DNA from 2 places in the Oceanobacillus sp. FSL W7-1304 genome. Region 2 is predicted to be linked to the other one. Evidence: a T-box and tRNA genes for the amino acid it is inferred to sense, from the RefSeq annotation. Region 2 holds a T-box; the other holds one or more tRNA genes.
What was found. The T-box of region 2 lies ahead of NYE61_RS03805 (valine--tRNA ligase). A T-box ahead of a tRNA ligase gene usually reads a tRNA of that ligase, here a tRNA-Val.

Region 1: it encodes a tRNA-Val, which carries the amino acid that the T-box ahead of NYE61_RS03805 (valine--tRNA ligase) is inferred to sense. The anticodon was not compared.

What each region holds. Positions count from the first base shown of each region.
Region 1 is NZ_CP150211.1:1,221,117-1,229,920, forward strand. Features, by position in the region: gene NYE61_RS06075 (ectoine synthase) at 129-515, opposite strand; gene ectB (diaminobutyrate--2-oxoglutarate transaminase) at 542-1,789, opposite strand; gene ectA (diaminobutyrate acetyltransferase) at 1,838-2,443, opposite strand; tRNA gene NYE61_RS06090 (tRNA-Val) at 2,696-2,768, shown strand; gene NYE61_RS06095 (hypothetical protein) at 3,155-3,358, opposite strand; gene NYE61_RS06100 (N-acetyltransferase) at 3,642-4,091, shown strand; gene NYE61_RS06105 (helix-turn-helix domain-containing protein) at 4,299-5,108, opposite strand; gene NYE61_RS06110 (SRPBCC domain-containing protein) at 5,278-5,790, opposite strand; gene NYE61_RS06115 (metalloregulator ArsR/SmtB family transcription factor) at 5,813-6,154, opposite strand; gene NYE61_RS06120 (hypothetical protein) at 6,259-6,531, opposite strand; partial or broken gene NYE61_RS06125 (NUDIX hydrolase) at 6,961-7,372, opposite strand; gene NYE61_RS06130 (hypothetical protein) at 7,803-8,108, opposite strand; gene NYE61_RS06135 (aminopeptidase) at 8,370-8,804, opposite strand, start outside.
Region 2 is NZ_CP150211.1:724,997-733,800, reverse strand. Features, by position in the region: gene NYE61_RS03835 (uroporphyrinogen-III synthase) at 1-55, shown strand, start outside; gene hemB (porphobilinogen synthase) at 62-1,048, shown strand; gene hemL (glutamate-1-semialdehyde 2,1-aminomutase) at 1,064-2,353, shown strand; gene spoVID (stage VI sporulation protein D) at 2,655-3,800, shown strand; gene NYE61_RS03815 (phosphotransferase) at 3,865-4,872, shown strand; gene NYE61_RS03810 (hypothetical protein) at 4,869-5,087, opposite strand; T-box leader at 5,208-5,442, shown strand; gene NYE61_RS03805 (valine--tRNA ligase) at 5,503-8,148, shown strand; gene NYE61_RS03800 (ATP-grasp domain-containing protein) at 8,197-8,804, opposite strand, start outside.

The DNA of each region.
Region 1 (8,804 bases), 500 kb from region 2:
AGCGGAAGAGCACAAAGGATATACGCTGATTAACATTCTACTTAGAGCAGACTTTTACGATGGATTTTAAAAAGGACCTAACCTTTGAAAAGCCACCTGACATGTATCAGATGGCCTAAAACAAATTATTATTCAACTAAAAGCGGATAATACCCTTCCTCATTATGTGTTTCTGTTCCGACTAATGGCGGGTTGAACACACAAACCAATCGCATTTGTGTACGTGCACGAAGACGATGCTTATCATTATCATTCAACAAATACATTGTTCCAGGCTTAATTTGGAAAACATCTCCAGTTACCACTTTTTCAATTTCCCCTTCACCTTCAATGCAATAAACTGCTTCAATATGATTTTTATACCAGAAAAAGTTATCCGTACCAGCTTTAATAATGGTATCGTTCATGCTAAAGCCAACGCCATCCTTTTTCAAAATAAATCGACGGCTCGACCAGTTTTCACTGAAAGTTTCATCCTCTGTTCCAATAATTTCCTCTAATGATTTAACGATCATAGCGCATTCCCCTTTCTTATCCCTCATTATTTGTTCAAGACATAGTTAATACTGTCATCTAATAGCTGAAATCCCTTTTCTAATCCCACTTTGTCAATAATAAGCGGTGGCAGGAATTTAACGACTTCATCTTCAGGACCGGAAGTTTCTACAATTAAGCCACGCTGAAATGCTTCTGCACAAATTTCAGTTGCTAGACCCTCTTCCTCTACTGCAATTCCCTGCATCAATCCTCTGCCCCTTGCTTCTCCATTCAGTTCAGGATATTTTTCAATTATAGTACTTACAGCAGTCTTTAGAATTTCTGCTTTTTCCTGAACTTCTTTTTCGAAGTCATTATTTTTCCAATAGCTTAATGCTTCCGTCGCTGCAATAAACGCTAAATTATTTCCACGGAAAGTACCATTGTGCTCACCCGGACCCCATTTGTCATGTTCCGGTTTGATTAATGTAATTGCCATTGGCAGACCAAAACCACCGATCGATTTGGAAAGACAAACAACATCCGGTTCAATACCAGCTGGTTCAAAGCTAAAGAAAGTACCCGTACGTCCATTTCCTGCCTGCACATCATCTACAATTAATAAAATGTCCCAGCGTTTACACAGTTCCTCTATCTTTTGTAACCATTCGATTCGCGCAGCATTAATGCCACCTTCTCCCTGTACCGTTTCCAATATAATAGCAGCTGGCAATGCCACACCACTTCCACTATCCTCTAAAAACCGTTCCAAATAGGCGGTGGAATCATGATTTTCCACATAATTATCAAACGGCATAGATACCGAATGATGGAGTGGCACACCTGCACCATGGCGTTTAAAGGAATTACCTGTCACAGAAAGAGAACCAATCGTCATTCCGTGAAAAGCATTTGTGAAGCTTATAACTGTCTCACGTCCTGTTACCTTTCTAGCAATTTTCAAAGCACTTTCTACTGTATTTGTTCCAGTTGGACCCGGAAACATAATTTTATAGTCAAGCTTACGTGGTGTAAGAATAATTTCTTTAAAGTTTTCAAGGAATTCTTTTCTTGGAGTTGTACCCATGTCGAGGCTATGTATAATGCCATCATTTTGGATATATTCAATCACTTTTTGCTGCATCGTATCATCATTATGGCCATAATTCATTGTTCCTGCACCGGCAAAAAAATCAATATACTCCTTGCCATCTGTATCCCAAAGTTTATAGCCCTTTGCTTTATTAAAAACTGTCGGCCAGCCTCTGCTATAGCTTCTTACAGCAGACTCTAATTCCTCAAATGTTTTCATTTTCGCATCATTTAATACAGCTGTAGTCACCAAATCATCCTTTATCTTTTATTTTTTATTTTTTATTGGACCTATCTTGAATAGCAATTCATCTTCATGTCCTTCAGCTGGAAAATCCTCTGAGAGAAAGTAATCACTGATGTTGCAATCTGTCTCAAGCTTTTTTGCAAGACCTTTAAATAATGATTGTGACGGTTTATTTGAAGGTGAAACTGTTGCTTCAATGTATTGAACGGTTCCACATGCTGTACGGTTCAGTAATTGGTACAACATCTTTGTTGCTAAACCTTTACCGCGCTCAGATTCATTAACAGCAACCTGCCAAATGAATAATTTATCCGTTGTATTCGGATGAAAAAACCCGGAAATAAACCCAACAATCTCCCCGTTTCTTTCTGCCACAATGGATGTATCAGAAAATATCTCACACCACATTAAATAACTATATGACGAATTTAAATCAAGTACCTTTGTATTTTTTATGAGTTGCCAAACCACTGATCCATCGTGTTTGGTTGGCTTACGAAAATGAAAATCTGTTTCAATTTCAGCTACTGCATTCATTCCTGCAATTCCATTTGTATTGATGCTCTCACCTCCTGCGCTATTTAATTGGTACTCTATAAGATTAATAATAAGCTTCCATTTCGTCAAAATTGATAAAGGCGGGAATTTACAGATTATTCATGATGAGGTATGCTGTGGGTAGTTTGATTGAAGATGCCTATTAAAAGCTAGCAAATGCTGAGGTATAATCCGGTTTATGCAAAATTCGAGTTTTTTAGAGTTTTAAATCAGAAGGTTGGTTGCTTATTGGTCGTATTTTTAGCAAGCCTCTAATAAAGCAAATTAATATTGACAGGACGGCATTTTACACGTATAGTAATAAGTACAAATCGTACATACGATTCCGTAGCTCAGCTGGGAGAGCGCTACCTTGACAGGGTAGAGGTCGTTGGTTCGAGCCCAATCGGAATCATCATAAAACAGAGGTCTGTATCCCTTGTATATCAAGGAGTACAGACTTTTTTATTTTTATAGTAAAGATTTGTTTTTCACCCCAATTTGGTTAGCAGTCACAAATCAGTCACAGAATTTTTTAGAGCCATTTCAAACACATCGGCAACATCATAATCGTTGTTAGGAACAAGGTGAGCGTATATTTCCAAGGTTGTTTTGGGGCTGGTATGTCCCATACGTGCAGCAACTTTGACTAAATCTACACCTCCTGATAACAGGATGGATGCGTGCGAATGTCTTAAATCGTGAAAGCGAATGATACGTACACCACCTGCTTAATGATTCTATTTGTAACCCGCAGCAAATTTCCCGGATCCTGGACCGCCCCATTTTCTGTACAAACAACTAAATCTTGATCTTGGTACATTTCTCCAGCCGCTTTCTTCTGACCCTCCTGATTTCTTCGGTGTTCTTTAAGTTCAGTGATGACTCGGCTAGTAGAAAACCGGATTTCTTTTTCTGTTTACGCACCCCATCTTGATTGAGATCAACGGTATATCGATATCTAATCCCTTGTTTTTTCTTATATTTTTGAATAGATCCTATCATTTTGCTTACCTCCTTATTAGTAAAGGTAAGCAAGTGGTCTACTTTTAATTTTGACCAAGGAATAGTAAATTATAATTAGTTACATTAATTTAGATTTATTATTTGAAATATTGCAATTAAATGGTAAGGTTAATATGCACTTAAACTAACAGGACATTATTGTTGTAGAATAATAGAAATGCATATATTCTCTAAGAAAATTAAAAAGAAACTCTTGACTCTCCCCTATAGGGTAGACATTAAACTCTATTTGTAAGTTAATCATTTAAAGGAGGAATTCAAAATGAACTTAGAAATTAGAGACATTAAAAAAGAGGACATAGAACCTATTAAAGTAATTACTGCTGAGGCCTTTGCTAAAGGGTTTATAGAAGAGGTAGAAAACGAAGATATACTAGATGCAGCAATTACGCTAATGTTTATAAATCCGATATTAAACAAAAGTACCTTCGGGAGAGTAGCTACACTAGACGGCGAGGTCATTGGTGTAATTTTTGGATCAAGAGTTGATGAGATAAGATCTTATAGATTATTACAAGAGGATTATACAAAGGAACTGTTAGAAATCTTAAATCTAAACGACATCGAAAGAAACTTATTTGTCGAATTTACTTCAAAGACTGATGATGCATATAGCAAGTTAATTAGAGGAAAAGAAAATGAGTTTCAAGGCTGTTTAGAATTCTTTGCCGTTTCTGAAAAGTCGAGAGGTAAAAAGGTAGGAAAAAAATAATTGAATGAGCTATTTTCTTACTTTAGAAACACAAAAGTTAATAAAATCTATGTATATACAGATACAATAAGTAACTATGGATTCTACGACTATAATGGTTTTAAACGCCTAGAGGAAGAATTAACTGTATTTAATTTACCTGAAGGAAGATTCGAGAATACAAACTTTATTTATGAATACAAATTTTAAGTTTAAAGCCCACCTTAGCTAGGGGGTGGGCTTTAAACTAATTTGAAATTGCGAAAAGTGATTATTTTGATTAAAGACATCTGTAACTAAATAAAATAAATAAATCTTATCACACGACAAACTCTTTTTCACCAAATATTCTTTTATTAATTGAAATGTTTCGATTTCAGTGTCTCTTGTACAATTTACAGTTAAGTAATCTCCCTTTGGTAACTTAGATACACTTGGATTATCTTTAAGCATAATAGAATCATCTGCTGTTATTATACGAAATGCATCACTAATAGCCCAAATATCATTATGACGTGAATAAATTAGTCCGTACTGGAATGTATTCATTATAAATCTTTCTAATTCTTCATCTAATTTATCGAATGAATGCATTTCATCAAGTACTCCACCCTGTGTGGGTGAACTAAAAAGGTATCTTTCTTCGAAGGTCTGCATATTAAAGCCTTTATTCATAAGATCATCCTCAGATGTATGAATAGCTTTCTTTAATATTTCTATTTGTTTACTAACCTGTATTAGTTTTTTTATTTCCATCTGAATTTCTTCATTTTTCTGTTCCAAGTAAAACTTAAGATAATTGGTATCGGAATTAGTAAATAAATCTTTAATTTCACTAATACTTACATTACCCTGTCTACATATTTTTATAATATCAAGGTAAAAAAATTGGTTAATTGTATAATACCGATAACCATTTTCGGGGTTTATGTAGGCAGGCGTAAGCAAGCCAATATCGTGGTAATAACGCAAGGCTTTTATTGTAACATCCTTTAATTTAGAAACTTCTCCAATTGAAAAGTATCTTTTATTAACCATAAATTCCTCCAAGAAGTTTAATGCGTGAAGTCCTTTTTTCACCCCTATATTTTAGAATAGCACACGTTATTGATTAATTTTTGTTATTATTATTGGCATTAATAGAGTATCCTTAGTGTCTTCCTATTATTTAGGTAGATTTATATATCTCGAAACGCCAAAATGATTTTTAACCTTTATAGCTAATTTTTCCTGTCTCCAATAATTCTTTAAGACCCATAAACATATAATACCAGCCTTGTTCAGTGCTATCACGCCATTCATCATGAGCTTTTTCGATATCGGACTCTGTCCAATTTTCTTCATGAATAACATGGATCAATTGTGTGAAAGTCATCTCACAGCCTTGCTGGAGTTCTTTTAGCTCAACTGTAATCGTATCTGCTAATTCGCTGAATCCTTCTGGTGTCAATTCAGGCATCTTAAAAGTGAACACGATTTTTTTCGGAGGATCAATTTCGAGGTACTCCCCAATCGCACGGTAATCTTTTCCTTGTCGATGGTCAACAATTTCCCAAGTACCGCCTACTACAGGATTATTTTGTGCAACCTTATTCGTCCCTTCCAATGTAAAAAACCATTTTCTCATCATTTCTGGGTTTAACCATGCATCAAAAACTCTTTCCGATTTTACATCAAAATTTCTGACCATTGTTAAAGTGGTTGTTGAATAGTTGTTCATATTAAAAACTCCTTTATGTAATTTAATGTTCTTTCTTTTGTGCCTTTATTAACTCTTTCTCAAGAGGGTCAAAACGATTACTCCAAAACCTCTCATAAAAACGAAGCCATTCAGAAACTTGAGACAATGACACTGCGTTTAATCTACATATATGCGTTCTTCCTCTTACATTCCTCTCCACTAAATTTGCTCGTTCAAGAACCTTTATATGTTTAGAAATAGCTGCTAAAGACATGTCAAAAGGCTCTGCTAACTCTGAAACTGTCCTCTCCTTTTGAGCCATCATATAAACGATTTCTCTCCTTGTTGGATCGGATAAAGCATGAAAAATTTCATTTAAGTTATCTTGATATTGATTAACCATATGGTTAAATATAACAAACTTCTCAATTTATACTCAACTGTTTAGTTAAATTAAAAACATATCCGATCTTTCGTTTTGTGCTTTTGTGGGTAAATCAAGAATTATCAATCATTGAATTTCAACTTATCAATATATTCTTTACCCTCTATCAGTGAAAGACCCAAAGTTTCTCTTGCTTTTTTAATTGCTTTTACATCTTCGCCCTCTTTTATTAGTTTACGTAGTTCATCATTGATTGGATTTTCAGGCAGACCCGATTGTTTGGTTACTTGGTCTAAGGTATATTGCATTCTTTTTATGCGACCTTCTAATTTATTCACCTTAGCCGTTACATTTATTATTATAAGAAAAGCTATGATTATAAGAATGTATTCCATATATTTTTAAACCTCCATATATTATTTGTTCCCTAAACTTATGTACGGATTAAAAAACAAATAGTTTCACTATTAAACAATCTTTCCAAGTTAGTCGAATAAGAAAAAGGATTGCCGCAGCAACCCCATTGTTCAACATAGACACCCGTTACTTTAAGTTCATATTTTTATAATTCAGAAATTGTTGCTTAATTGAATACGCATTGTTTTATGTAAAATGTTGCACCTAGTCTAAAGTGCAACTCCCTATTTTATGTTTTTTCATAACAAAATGCCTTTTAAACTAATCCATCTAACTCAACATAGCGAAAGCTACTAAAGATCCCTTGTCGCAAGATTGGAAACCACTCTTTTCATAAAAATGTCTTACATCTACGTAAAATAACGTTAATCCTTCTTGAATTAACGTTGAAGATGGGCCGGGGTTTATTATCCTTGAAATGTATAAGGAGATGAGGCTTTAAATATCCTGTCAACTCCATTAAGATGATAAGGCATTAATTCATTAGCCCTTTGTATGGATACCCATTCTATTTCTGAAATTTCGTCTTTGTCTATAATGGAAATTTCTCCTTCGATTACTTTTGCATTAAATGTTATAAATATAGCGTGATGTCCCTTGTCTTTAAATATAGCTTCATTGAGAGCTATAATTTCTCCAGCTTCAATTGTTAAACTTGTTTCTTTCTTGACCTCTCGAATAACTGCTTGTTCTAGATTTTCTCCTTTTTCCATTGCACCACCAGGGAGAGACCAACCTCCACCCTTGTTATTAACCATAAGGATTTTTTTCTTATCCTCATTGTTAAATAAATGCATAAGTTACATCGACTCTTATCATTTCTTACTCTCTCCTATGTTTTTCAGGATTAAATTATTACGGAATGCTTTTCGGCTACCCTACCCCACCAGTAAAATATCTTCTATGTACTAGTTACTTGAATAAGTTGTTATTTTATTTTTTCTATACTTTTAACCAACCTAATTATCCAATACAACGTTATCCAAGGAAGAATGAACTTTGTAGCCCATTCTATTAAATTAGGTATTACATAGGATGTGTTTATTTTAAAAAACCAGAGTATTAAGCAAAGTGCAATTAAAATTATAATACCAATTATAATTTTAATCATCCTCTCAAAGCTATTTTTATTCTGTTGCGTTACTTGAATAAGGAGGAGCATTATCCTTCTATCAGTAATGCACCGGTTAGTAAAGTAGAATGATAAAAACAATATTTATTACTTCTATTATTCTATATGGTCGCGGGCTTATCTAATAAAAGTGTCGTATAAGAATGGTATGCCCACATCCAAGATAAACAAAGCGATGGCGACGAAAAGGACGGTTCCGGCTATTGGTAGAATCCATTTTCTTTTCTTGAATTGGAACCAGTAATTGATTGCCCACATTACAGTCAGGAAAATAATTGTACCGAATCCAAACATGTCAGAGACGGGGTCTCGGTGTGGGCTAATATTTACCACAGAGAAAAACGCAAGAAAACCGATAGCTCCCAATAGAATTAAATTGACAGTATGCACGACAATATCATAAATAGTATCTTTGTTTTTCATTAAATTTCCACCCCGATCATTTATAGTCCACAATCACATTTTATTATTCTCATTTCCGTCCCACTAATCTTCGACTGCCATCCCTTTAACAAGATAGTCACTTTTGAGTAATGCACCCGTTTGTTTAAGTACATTCTTTCACAAACATAACCCATAATCTTCATTTGTTACAGGAATGCTGCCCAGTTTGTTTTCACTATAACTAGCACTAAATCTAATCCACCAGAAACCAGTTTTCTCTGTTTTTAAGTTGTAGACAATTTAGAATTGGAAATCCCCATCCTTCATTAGCAGGACTTCAGTTCCACCTTCTTTAATGCCTACTACTTTCATATCTTCGGTACCAAAAGTTACATTAACTAACAAAAGTGAATTATTCAGACCCGCTTCCTTCAACTCTTCCTCAGATTGGTCAATGCCATTTTGAATATTGGAGGGAGATGCATTTCCGATTCCAATATGACAGGTCGTATTTTCATCAAATAAGGTATTGTAAAAAAGAGTATCTGCCTGAGCAAGAGGAGATTTATTAGAGACTAAGGCAATTTCACCTAGATAATGTGAACCTTCGTCTGTTTCAATGATATTTTGTAACACTTCCTGTCCCTTTGCGGCATAATAGTCGGTAATCCGTCCATCTTTAAAAATTAGATAAAATTCATCGATGACACTTCCACCATAGATAAGAGGTTTAGT
Region 2 (8,804 bases):
ATTTACAATTGAAGCGATGCTGGAAACGATATGTAACTACATAAAGAAAGGATAGATTACGATGTCACAATCAATCAATTTTAAACGTCATCGACGGTTACGCTCTTCAAATGCGATGCGTTCGATGGTGCGCGAACACCATCTGAGAACAGAGGATTTTATTTACCCGATTTTTGTTATTGAAGGTGAAAATATTAAGAGCGAAGTTCCTTCCATGCCTGGAGTTTATCAGCTTTCTTTTGATTTGCTGCTTGATGAGGTAAAAGAAGTTTTTGAACTCGGTATACGTTCAGTAATATTCTTTGGCGTAGTATCAGAGAAGGATGAGATAGGAACGGGAGCTTTTGCTGAAGATGGTATCATTCAACAGGCAACAAGACTAGTTAAAAAGGAATTTCCAGAATTGCTTGTTGTTGCAGATACATGTCTTTGTGAATATACTTCACATGGTCATTGTGGCGTTATCCATAATCATGACGTCGACAACGATGAATCCTTGCAGCTTTTAGCAAAAACAGCTGTCTCACAGGCAGAAGCGGGAGCCGATATTATCGCACCTTCTAATATGATGGATGGATTTGTAGCTGTTATTCGACAGGCGCTTGATGAAGCGGGTTATTCACACATTCCGATTATGTCCTATGCTGTCAAATATGCTTCAGCTTACTATGGTCCTTTCCGTGATGCGGCAGACAGCACACCACAATTTGGTGATCGAAAAACATATCAAATGGATCCAGCAAATCGACTGGAAGCCCTTCGAGAAGCGGAATCAGATGTCGCGGAAGGTGCGGATTTCTTAATTGTAAAACCAGCTATGTCATACCTGGATATTGTGCGCGAAGTACGTGACAATTTTAATTTGCCAGTAGTTGCTTACAATGTCAGTGGTGAATATTCCATGGTCAAAGCTGCAGCTCAGAATGGCTGGATTGATGAGAAAGCATTAGTAATGGAGAAGCTAACATCCATGAAGCGTGCCGGAGCAGATTTAATTATTACCTATTTTGCAAAAGATGTTGCGAAATGGCTTAAAGAAGATAACTAGAGGAGGCGGACTAAAGTGGTAAGATATAATCAATCTGTAGATGCGTACAAAGAAGCAGTTAATCTAATGCCGGGCGGGGTGAACTCTCCTGTACGTGCATTTAAGTCTGTTGGCATGTCACCAGTATTCATGGAGTCTGGTAAAGGATCTAAGATTTATGACATTGATGGCAATGAATATATTGATTATGTGTTAAGCTGGGGGCCATTAATTTTAGGCCATGCTCCCGACCATGTTGTAACAAAGCTAAAGGAAGTCGCTGAAAAAGGGACAAGCTTTGGTGCACCGACGCTGCTTGAAAACAAGCTAGCGAAATTAGTGATTGATCGTGTTCCTTCAATTGAAATGGTTCGAATGGTAAACTCAGGAACGGAAGCAACGATGAGTGCGATTCGTCTTGCTAGAGGGTATACCGGCAGAAATATTATTCTTAAATTTGAAGGGAACTACCATGGGCATGGAGATTCGTTATTAATTAAAGCTGGCTCAGGTGTTGCAACACTTGGATTACCAGATAGCCCGGGAGTTCCAGCGTCCATTGCTCAGAATACGATTACGGTTCCATATAACGATGTAGAAAGTGTTAAACTTGCCTTTGAAAAGTACGGGGAAGATATTGCAGCAGTTATCGTTGAACCAGTATCAGGGAATATGGGTGTTGTACCACCTAAAAATGATTTTCTGCAAAACTTGCGACAAATCACAGAGCAAAATGGTACACTCCTTATTTTTGATGAAGTCATGACTGGATTCCGTGTTGGTTACCACTGTGCACAAGGACACTTTGATGTTACGCCAGACCTGACTTGTCTTGGTAAGGTTATTGGTGGGGGATTACCTGTTGGAGCTTATGGTGGTAAACGCGAAATTATGGAAAGCATTGCTCCTGCAGGTTCCATTTACCAAGCAGGAACCTTGTCAGGAAATCCACTTGCAATGACAGCAGGTTATGAAACCTTATCTGCATTGACAGAGGAATCATATGAGGAAATAAGCAAGAAAATAGATCGACTTGTAGAAGGATTCAAGCAAGCTGCGGCGGAATATGATATTCCTTTACATGTTAATCGAGCAGGTTCAATGTTTGGTGTGTTTTTTACAAATAAAGAAGTCATCAACTTTGAAACAGCTCAGCAATCAAACTTGGATTACTTTGCCCAATATTATCGTGCCATGATGGAAGAGGGAATTTTCCTGCCGCCATCGCAATTTGAAGGATTATTCCTATCAACTGCGCATACCGATGAAGATATTGAAAAAACAATCCAAGCAATCCGAACAGCTTTTTCTAAAATTGAAAAGTAAAAAATCAATCGTGAAAACTCCCGGCTAGTGACATGCGGACTGGACGTGGCGTTCACATTGAGAAAAAATAAGCCATTCCAATGGGGACATCCTTATATTAGGATTGTTCCAGATTGGAATGGCTTTTTTCATGCATATCTCTGTAGGTGGATTCATATAGATTATAAAGACATATCGGCATATTGGTTATATGTTGGCAGAAAAGAAAGTATAAAACTTTCCTTTTTGCAAAAGTGCAGGCGAAGGCGTTCGCTCAAGGATATTAACGAATGCCAAGTTTTTTAAAGAGGAGGGAATTCATTTGGCAGGCGATTCCAAAGCATTCACTTTTGATCTAGAGGAATCACTCTATTTTGAAAAGGGACAGGAAGTTGCGGAGTTAAGAGGAATAGCATTAGAACCTGAAATATCTATCCAGCCCTATGAGGAATATATTTCGATTCGCGGGAATATTGAGCTTCAAGGAGAATACGAAAAAGTAGAGTCTGAGCAAGATGATCGCTCACTGGATTTTGAAGACTTTCAAGCGAAACGTTATGTAGAAAAGGTAATAGATGAGGAAGGATTAGCTGCATTTTCTCATCGGTTTCCGGTAGAAATTTCTGTCCCGCCTTATCGTGTAGCAGACTTGAATGAGGTTACGGTACATGTAGATTCTTTTGATTATGAAATACCAGAACCAAGTCACTTAAAGTTGTACGCAACCATTGAAATACACGGGATTAATAGTGAAGTAGAGCACCAGCGTCAAGAAACGAAGGAAGTTAAGGATACAGAAGAAAAAGAAGTAGATACAGTGGTGGAGGGTAATTCTGTCTCTGAATTAGACTCATTCGAATTTGAATTAAGAAAACCACAAGAAGAGGAACTAGCTCTTACCGATTTATCGGAGACAGAGCTTGATGCAGGACCATTAGATGAACAAAAAACTGTTGAAAAAGAAGAAATACAAACAAGAGAAGAGAAGGATTTCGTTCAAGTAGAAGAAACAGAGGAAGCAGCAGAAACAGTGGAGAATACCGGGGACATTAGGTCAGAAGAAGCGGAACAAGAAGATCATGATCCAGATCGATGGAAAAAGAAATCACAAACATTAGCAGAATTTTTCAAACAATTGTCAGATGAAGAGGCAGAGACAACGGATATAGAAGCAGAAGAGACAGAAGAGTTGGTCACTGAAGAGGATATTGTTGCAGCTGAAGTAAATGAAACAGATAATTATGAAGAGCGTGTTCCAGAAGATGCAAGTTTATTATCGGATATTTTTAGAGAAGCAAAAGAAGAGCAGTTTACGAAAATGAGACTTTGTATTGTACAAAATCAAGACACAATAGAAACAATTGCTGAACGATTTTCCGTAAGCCCACTCCAATTGATAAAACAAAACCAGCTTGAGGATGACTTTGAGGTCCATGAGGGACAGTTGTTGTATATACCTGTCAATTAATAATCGAAAATGCCCCCTGACACTTACGAAACAAGGGGGTATCTCCTTTAGTAGGTGGTGATAAATGATGGAAGTAGTGAAAGACATACTGCAGGCTTATCGAATCTTTCCAACTGAAATCGAAAAGGTTACCGATCGTCTCTATCACATTAAAGACAGTCGTCGTGACTATGCCTTAAAGAAAAGTACATTAAAGCAAGAGGATATTGCTGCATGGGAACATGTTTATTATGTAGCAAATGAGAAAAATCTGTCAGAAATTGTGCCCGTTTATCTAACAAAAGATGGCAAGCTATATGAAGATGTAGATGGTTTCGTTTACTACCTTAGCCCTTGGCTGCTTTTTGCGCCTCGTTCAAGCAGTGAAACATCGATTGAGCGAACGATGGGACTATTAGCACATATCCATGACAGAACTCAGCAAAGTCAACGGATTTCAAAATCCAGCTTAAATAAAAACTTTCATACATACCAAACGTTCTGTGAGCAGCTTCCAAATGAATTATATTCCTATGTGCTTCGCTTTGAACAACAAGCCTACATGTCTCCGTTTGAATTGCAGGTTTGCACGCATTATCGAGATATAGAAACTGCATTAAACCGGATAAATGGAGAGGTAAGTGAATTTCTTGATCAGTCAGAAGAAGAAATAACATGGAATCTTTCCCTTTGCCATGGAAATCTCGCGCTTGATCATGTTTTGAACAACCATATTATTAATTGGGAGCAAGCGCGTTATGATCATGTCGCAGTGGATTTAACAAACTACTTCCATCAGTTAACCGGTGAATACGATCAACCAAATGAGTTAATAATGGAAGGTTTCAAAGTATATAAACGAAAGTATGATCTTGAAATGTTTGATATGAAATTACTATCCATTTATTTACTTAATCCAGCTGATTATATGACGATCATCCGAGATTATGTGAAAAGTACAAAAGAAAAACCACTGACTTATCAAGTCAGTGCATTACAGAAACAATATCGCAAGCTTATTTTTGCATTAAAATGGACAGATTTTATAAAAGAAGAATATGAAACAATAAATTTTGATGATCTGTCAAATTAAATCCATTCCAAATAAAAAGCGATTAATAGTCCAATTAATACACCTAATAAAAGCACATCAAAAGTCGTTGGGATTAACAACGTGCGGATTAACTGGAATATCGTGATCGGTAAAAGAATTCTCTCGAAGACAAAAAGGCATTGTCTTGCCCATGGTGGAAGTTTGTAACGATAAAATCTTGCCACAGGTAGCACCTCTTTCCTTTCTAAGCACATTTACGCTCTTTTTCTATACTATGTATGAATACACCAAATTGGTGCGGATAACAATAATAATAGTTGACGATACTCTAAGTAAGCTATAAAATAATATATATAATTATGTGAAATTATAACGTAAACGCGATGATAGGGAAGAGTACAAAATAAACGCCTTTAGAGAGGGAAATCATGAGCTGAAAATTTCCTAGGTAGATTGTTTTGGAAGGTCGCCCTTGATGCAGTTTCTTTGAAATTAAAATTTAAAGTAGAAGAAGCCGGTATTGACCGTTATCAATCAATGAAGTGTACAAACAATTTTGGTTTGTAAACAAAGGTGGTACCACGGAATCTAACCCTTTTCGTCCTTTATTTTTAAGGATGAAAAGGGTTTTTTGATTTTTAGTGACTGTTAAAAATAGGAGGTAAAGCAATGAGCACAAATGAACAAACGTCCCTTCCGTCGAAATACAATCCGGAGGAAGTGGAAAAAGGTCGTTATCAATTTTGGTTAGAAGGGAAATATTTTGAAGCTACTGGTGATCCAGATAAGGAGCCATTCTCGATTGTTATTCCGCCACCAAACGTTACAGGTAAGCTGCATTTAGGTCATGCATGGGATACAACAATGCAGGATACTATTTCTCGCATGAAGCGTATGCAGGGCTATGATGTATTATGGTTACCCGGTATGGACCATGCTGGAATCGCAACACAGGCGAAGGTAGAAGCGAAATTAAAGGAGCAAGGAACAAATCGTTATGAATTAGGACGTGAGAAATTCCTGGAAAAATCTTGGGAGTGGAAAGAAGAATATGCAGACTTTATCCGTTCTCAATGGGAAAAGCTAGGTCTAGGACTGGACTATTCACGTGAGCGTTTTACGCTGGATGAAGGTTTGTCTGATGCGGTAAAGGAAGTATTCATTAAACTATATGAAAAGGGTCTTATTTATCGTGGAGAATACATTATTAACTGGGATCCGCAAACAAAAACTGCCCTATCCGATATTGAAGTAATTTATGAAGAGGTCCAAGGTAAGTTTTATCATATGCGTTATCCAATTAAAGATAGTGATGAAACAATTGAAATTGCGACAACACGTCCAGAAACAATGCTTGGTGACACCGCAGTTGCTGTACATCCGAAAGATGAGCGTTATAAGCATTTAATCGGCAAAAAAGTAGTGTTGCCAATAGTTGGTCGTGAAATTGAAATTGTTGCAGACGATTATGTAGATATGGAATTTGGCTCAGGAGCGGTTAAAATTACACCGGCCCATGACCCGAATGACTTTGAAATTGGTAACCGTCATAATCTAGAACGCGTTCTCGTTATGCATGAAGATGGCTCCATGAATGAGAACGCCGGTAAATATCAAGGGTTGGATCGTTTTGAATGCCGTAAGCAAATAGTGAAAGATTTGCAGGAACAGGGCGTTCTATTTGAAATTGAGGACCATATCCATCAAGTTGGACACTCGGAGCGCAGTGGTGCAGTTGTTGAGCCATACTTGTCAACACAATGGTTCGTTAAAATGGAACCATTGGCTAAAGAGGCGCTGGATTTACAACATGAAGAAGGTAAAGTTAATTTTGTACCAGAACGCTTTGAGCGTACGTACTTTAACTGGATGGAAAATATCCGTGATTGGTGTATTTCTCGTCAGCTTTGGTGGGGACATCGCATTCCAGCTTGGTACCATAAAGAAACAAAAGAAATATATGTTGGAAAAGAAGCACCGGCTGACATCGAAAATTGGGAGCAGGACGAAGATGTACTGGATACATGGTTCTCCTCTGCATTATGGCCATTTTCAACGATGGGCTGGCCGAATGAAGAATCTGCAGAGTTTAAACGCTACTTCCCAACCGATGTACTTGTAACAGGTTATGACATTATCTTTTTCTGGGTAGCGCGGATGATTTTCCAATCGAAGGAATTTACTGGTGAAAAACCGTTCAAGGATGTACTTATTCATGGATTAATCCGCGATGCAGAAGGTCGGAAAATGAGTAAGTCACTAGGAAATGGTGTTGACCCGATGGATGTTATTGAGAAATATGGTGCCGATTCATTACGTTATTTCTTGTTAACTGGATCAACACCTGGTCAAGATTTACGCTTCCATTGGGAAAAAGTGGAGTCAACGTGGAACTTTGCGAATAAAGTATGGAATGCATCTCGCTTCTCCTTAATGAACATGGAAGGCTTCACCTATGAAGATATTGATTTAACTGGAGAGCTAACACTAGCAGATAAATGGATTTTAACGCGTTTAAATGAAACGATTGATCATGTGACGAAAAACACAGCGAAATATGAGTTTGGTGAAGCTGGTCGTCATTTATATAACTTTATTTGGGATGAGCTTTGTGATTGGTATATTGAAATGGCAAAACTTCCATTATATGGTGACGATGAAGCGAAGAAAAACACAACCAGATCTGTACTTGCACACGTTCTTGATCAGACAATGCGGATGCTGCACCCATATATGCCATTTATTACAGAAGAAATCTGGCAGCAGCTTCCACATCAAGGGGACTCAATTACGATAGCAAATTGGCCAGTAGTTGAAGAGAAGTATCATGATGAAACAGCAGCTGCTGAAATGAAACGGCTCGTAGCAATCATAAAATCGGTTCGTAATAGCCGTGCAGAGGTAGATACACCGATGTCGAAGCAAATTCAAATGCTAATCCAAGCTGAAAATGAAGCCGTAATGCAAGAATTAGAAGGAAATCGTGGTTATTTAGAGCGTTTTTGTAACCCAAGCGAACTAACAATTTCTGTTAACCTTGATGTTCCAGAAAAAGCGATGGCTTCTGTCGTAACTGGCGCTGAAATATTCCTTCCTTTAGAAGGGCTGATTGATTTCGATAAGGAAATTGAACGGTTAGAGAAAGAGCTTACAAAATGGACGAAAGAAGTGGAGCGGGTTCAGAAGAAGCTTTCCAATCAAGGATTCGTTAGCAAAGCACCAGCCGCAGTTGTGGAGGAAGAAAAGCAAAAAGAAGCAGATTATCTTGATAAACAAGCAAAAGTGAAAGCAAGACTTGAGGAGTTAAAGGGTTAAATCAAACTAATGCAAAAATCGGAAGTCCAATTTGAGGACTTTCGATTTTTATCTAATGCGCTGTTTTATATGACCAACATATGTCTCAAGGATATTTATATCACTACACGCACTTAATGTTCTCGAGCCGACAACATCCTCAATCTCGTTGAACAGAAGCTTACCATCATGTCCAATTAAAAAGTCTATCCCAACCATACCGAAGTCAAAGTGATCGATAATTTTATGGATCAGTTTTCCCTCCGAGTCATTTAGTGAATAGAGTCTCGCGTCTCCACCTAATGTAAAATTGGCTCGAAAATCGGTCGTGCTTTCGCGTAATACTGCACCAATAATTTCTTTCCCAACGACAAACACACGAAGATCTTTCCCCATCTGAACGGCTGTTGGTTGCATGATAATGTTGCCCTGGATTGACTTTCTGCATGTCAGCCAATCCTGCTTGTTCGTTATATAAAAAACCTGCTTGCCGCCTCTGCCACTCACTTCTTTCACAATAAATGGATAGTCAAGTGACGGAATGTCCTGCATTAACTCTTTTTTACTGTATATCGTATCAACCATCGGTAATCCAAGCTGATTGATATGATGATGCGTAAGCGCCTTATCATTACAGATCGTAGCTACGGTAGAGGAATTAAAAACGGTAACACCCT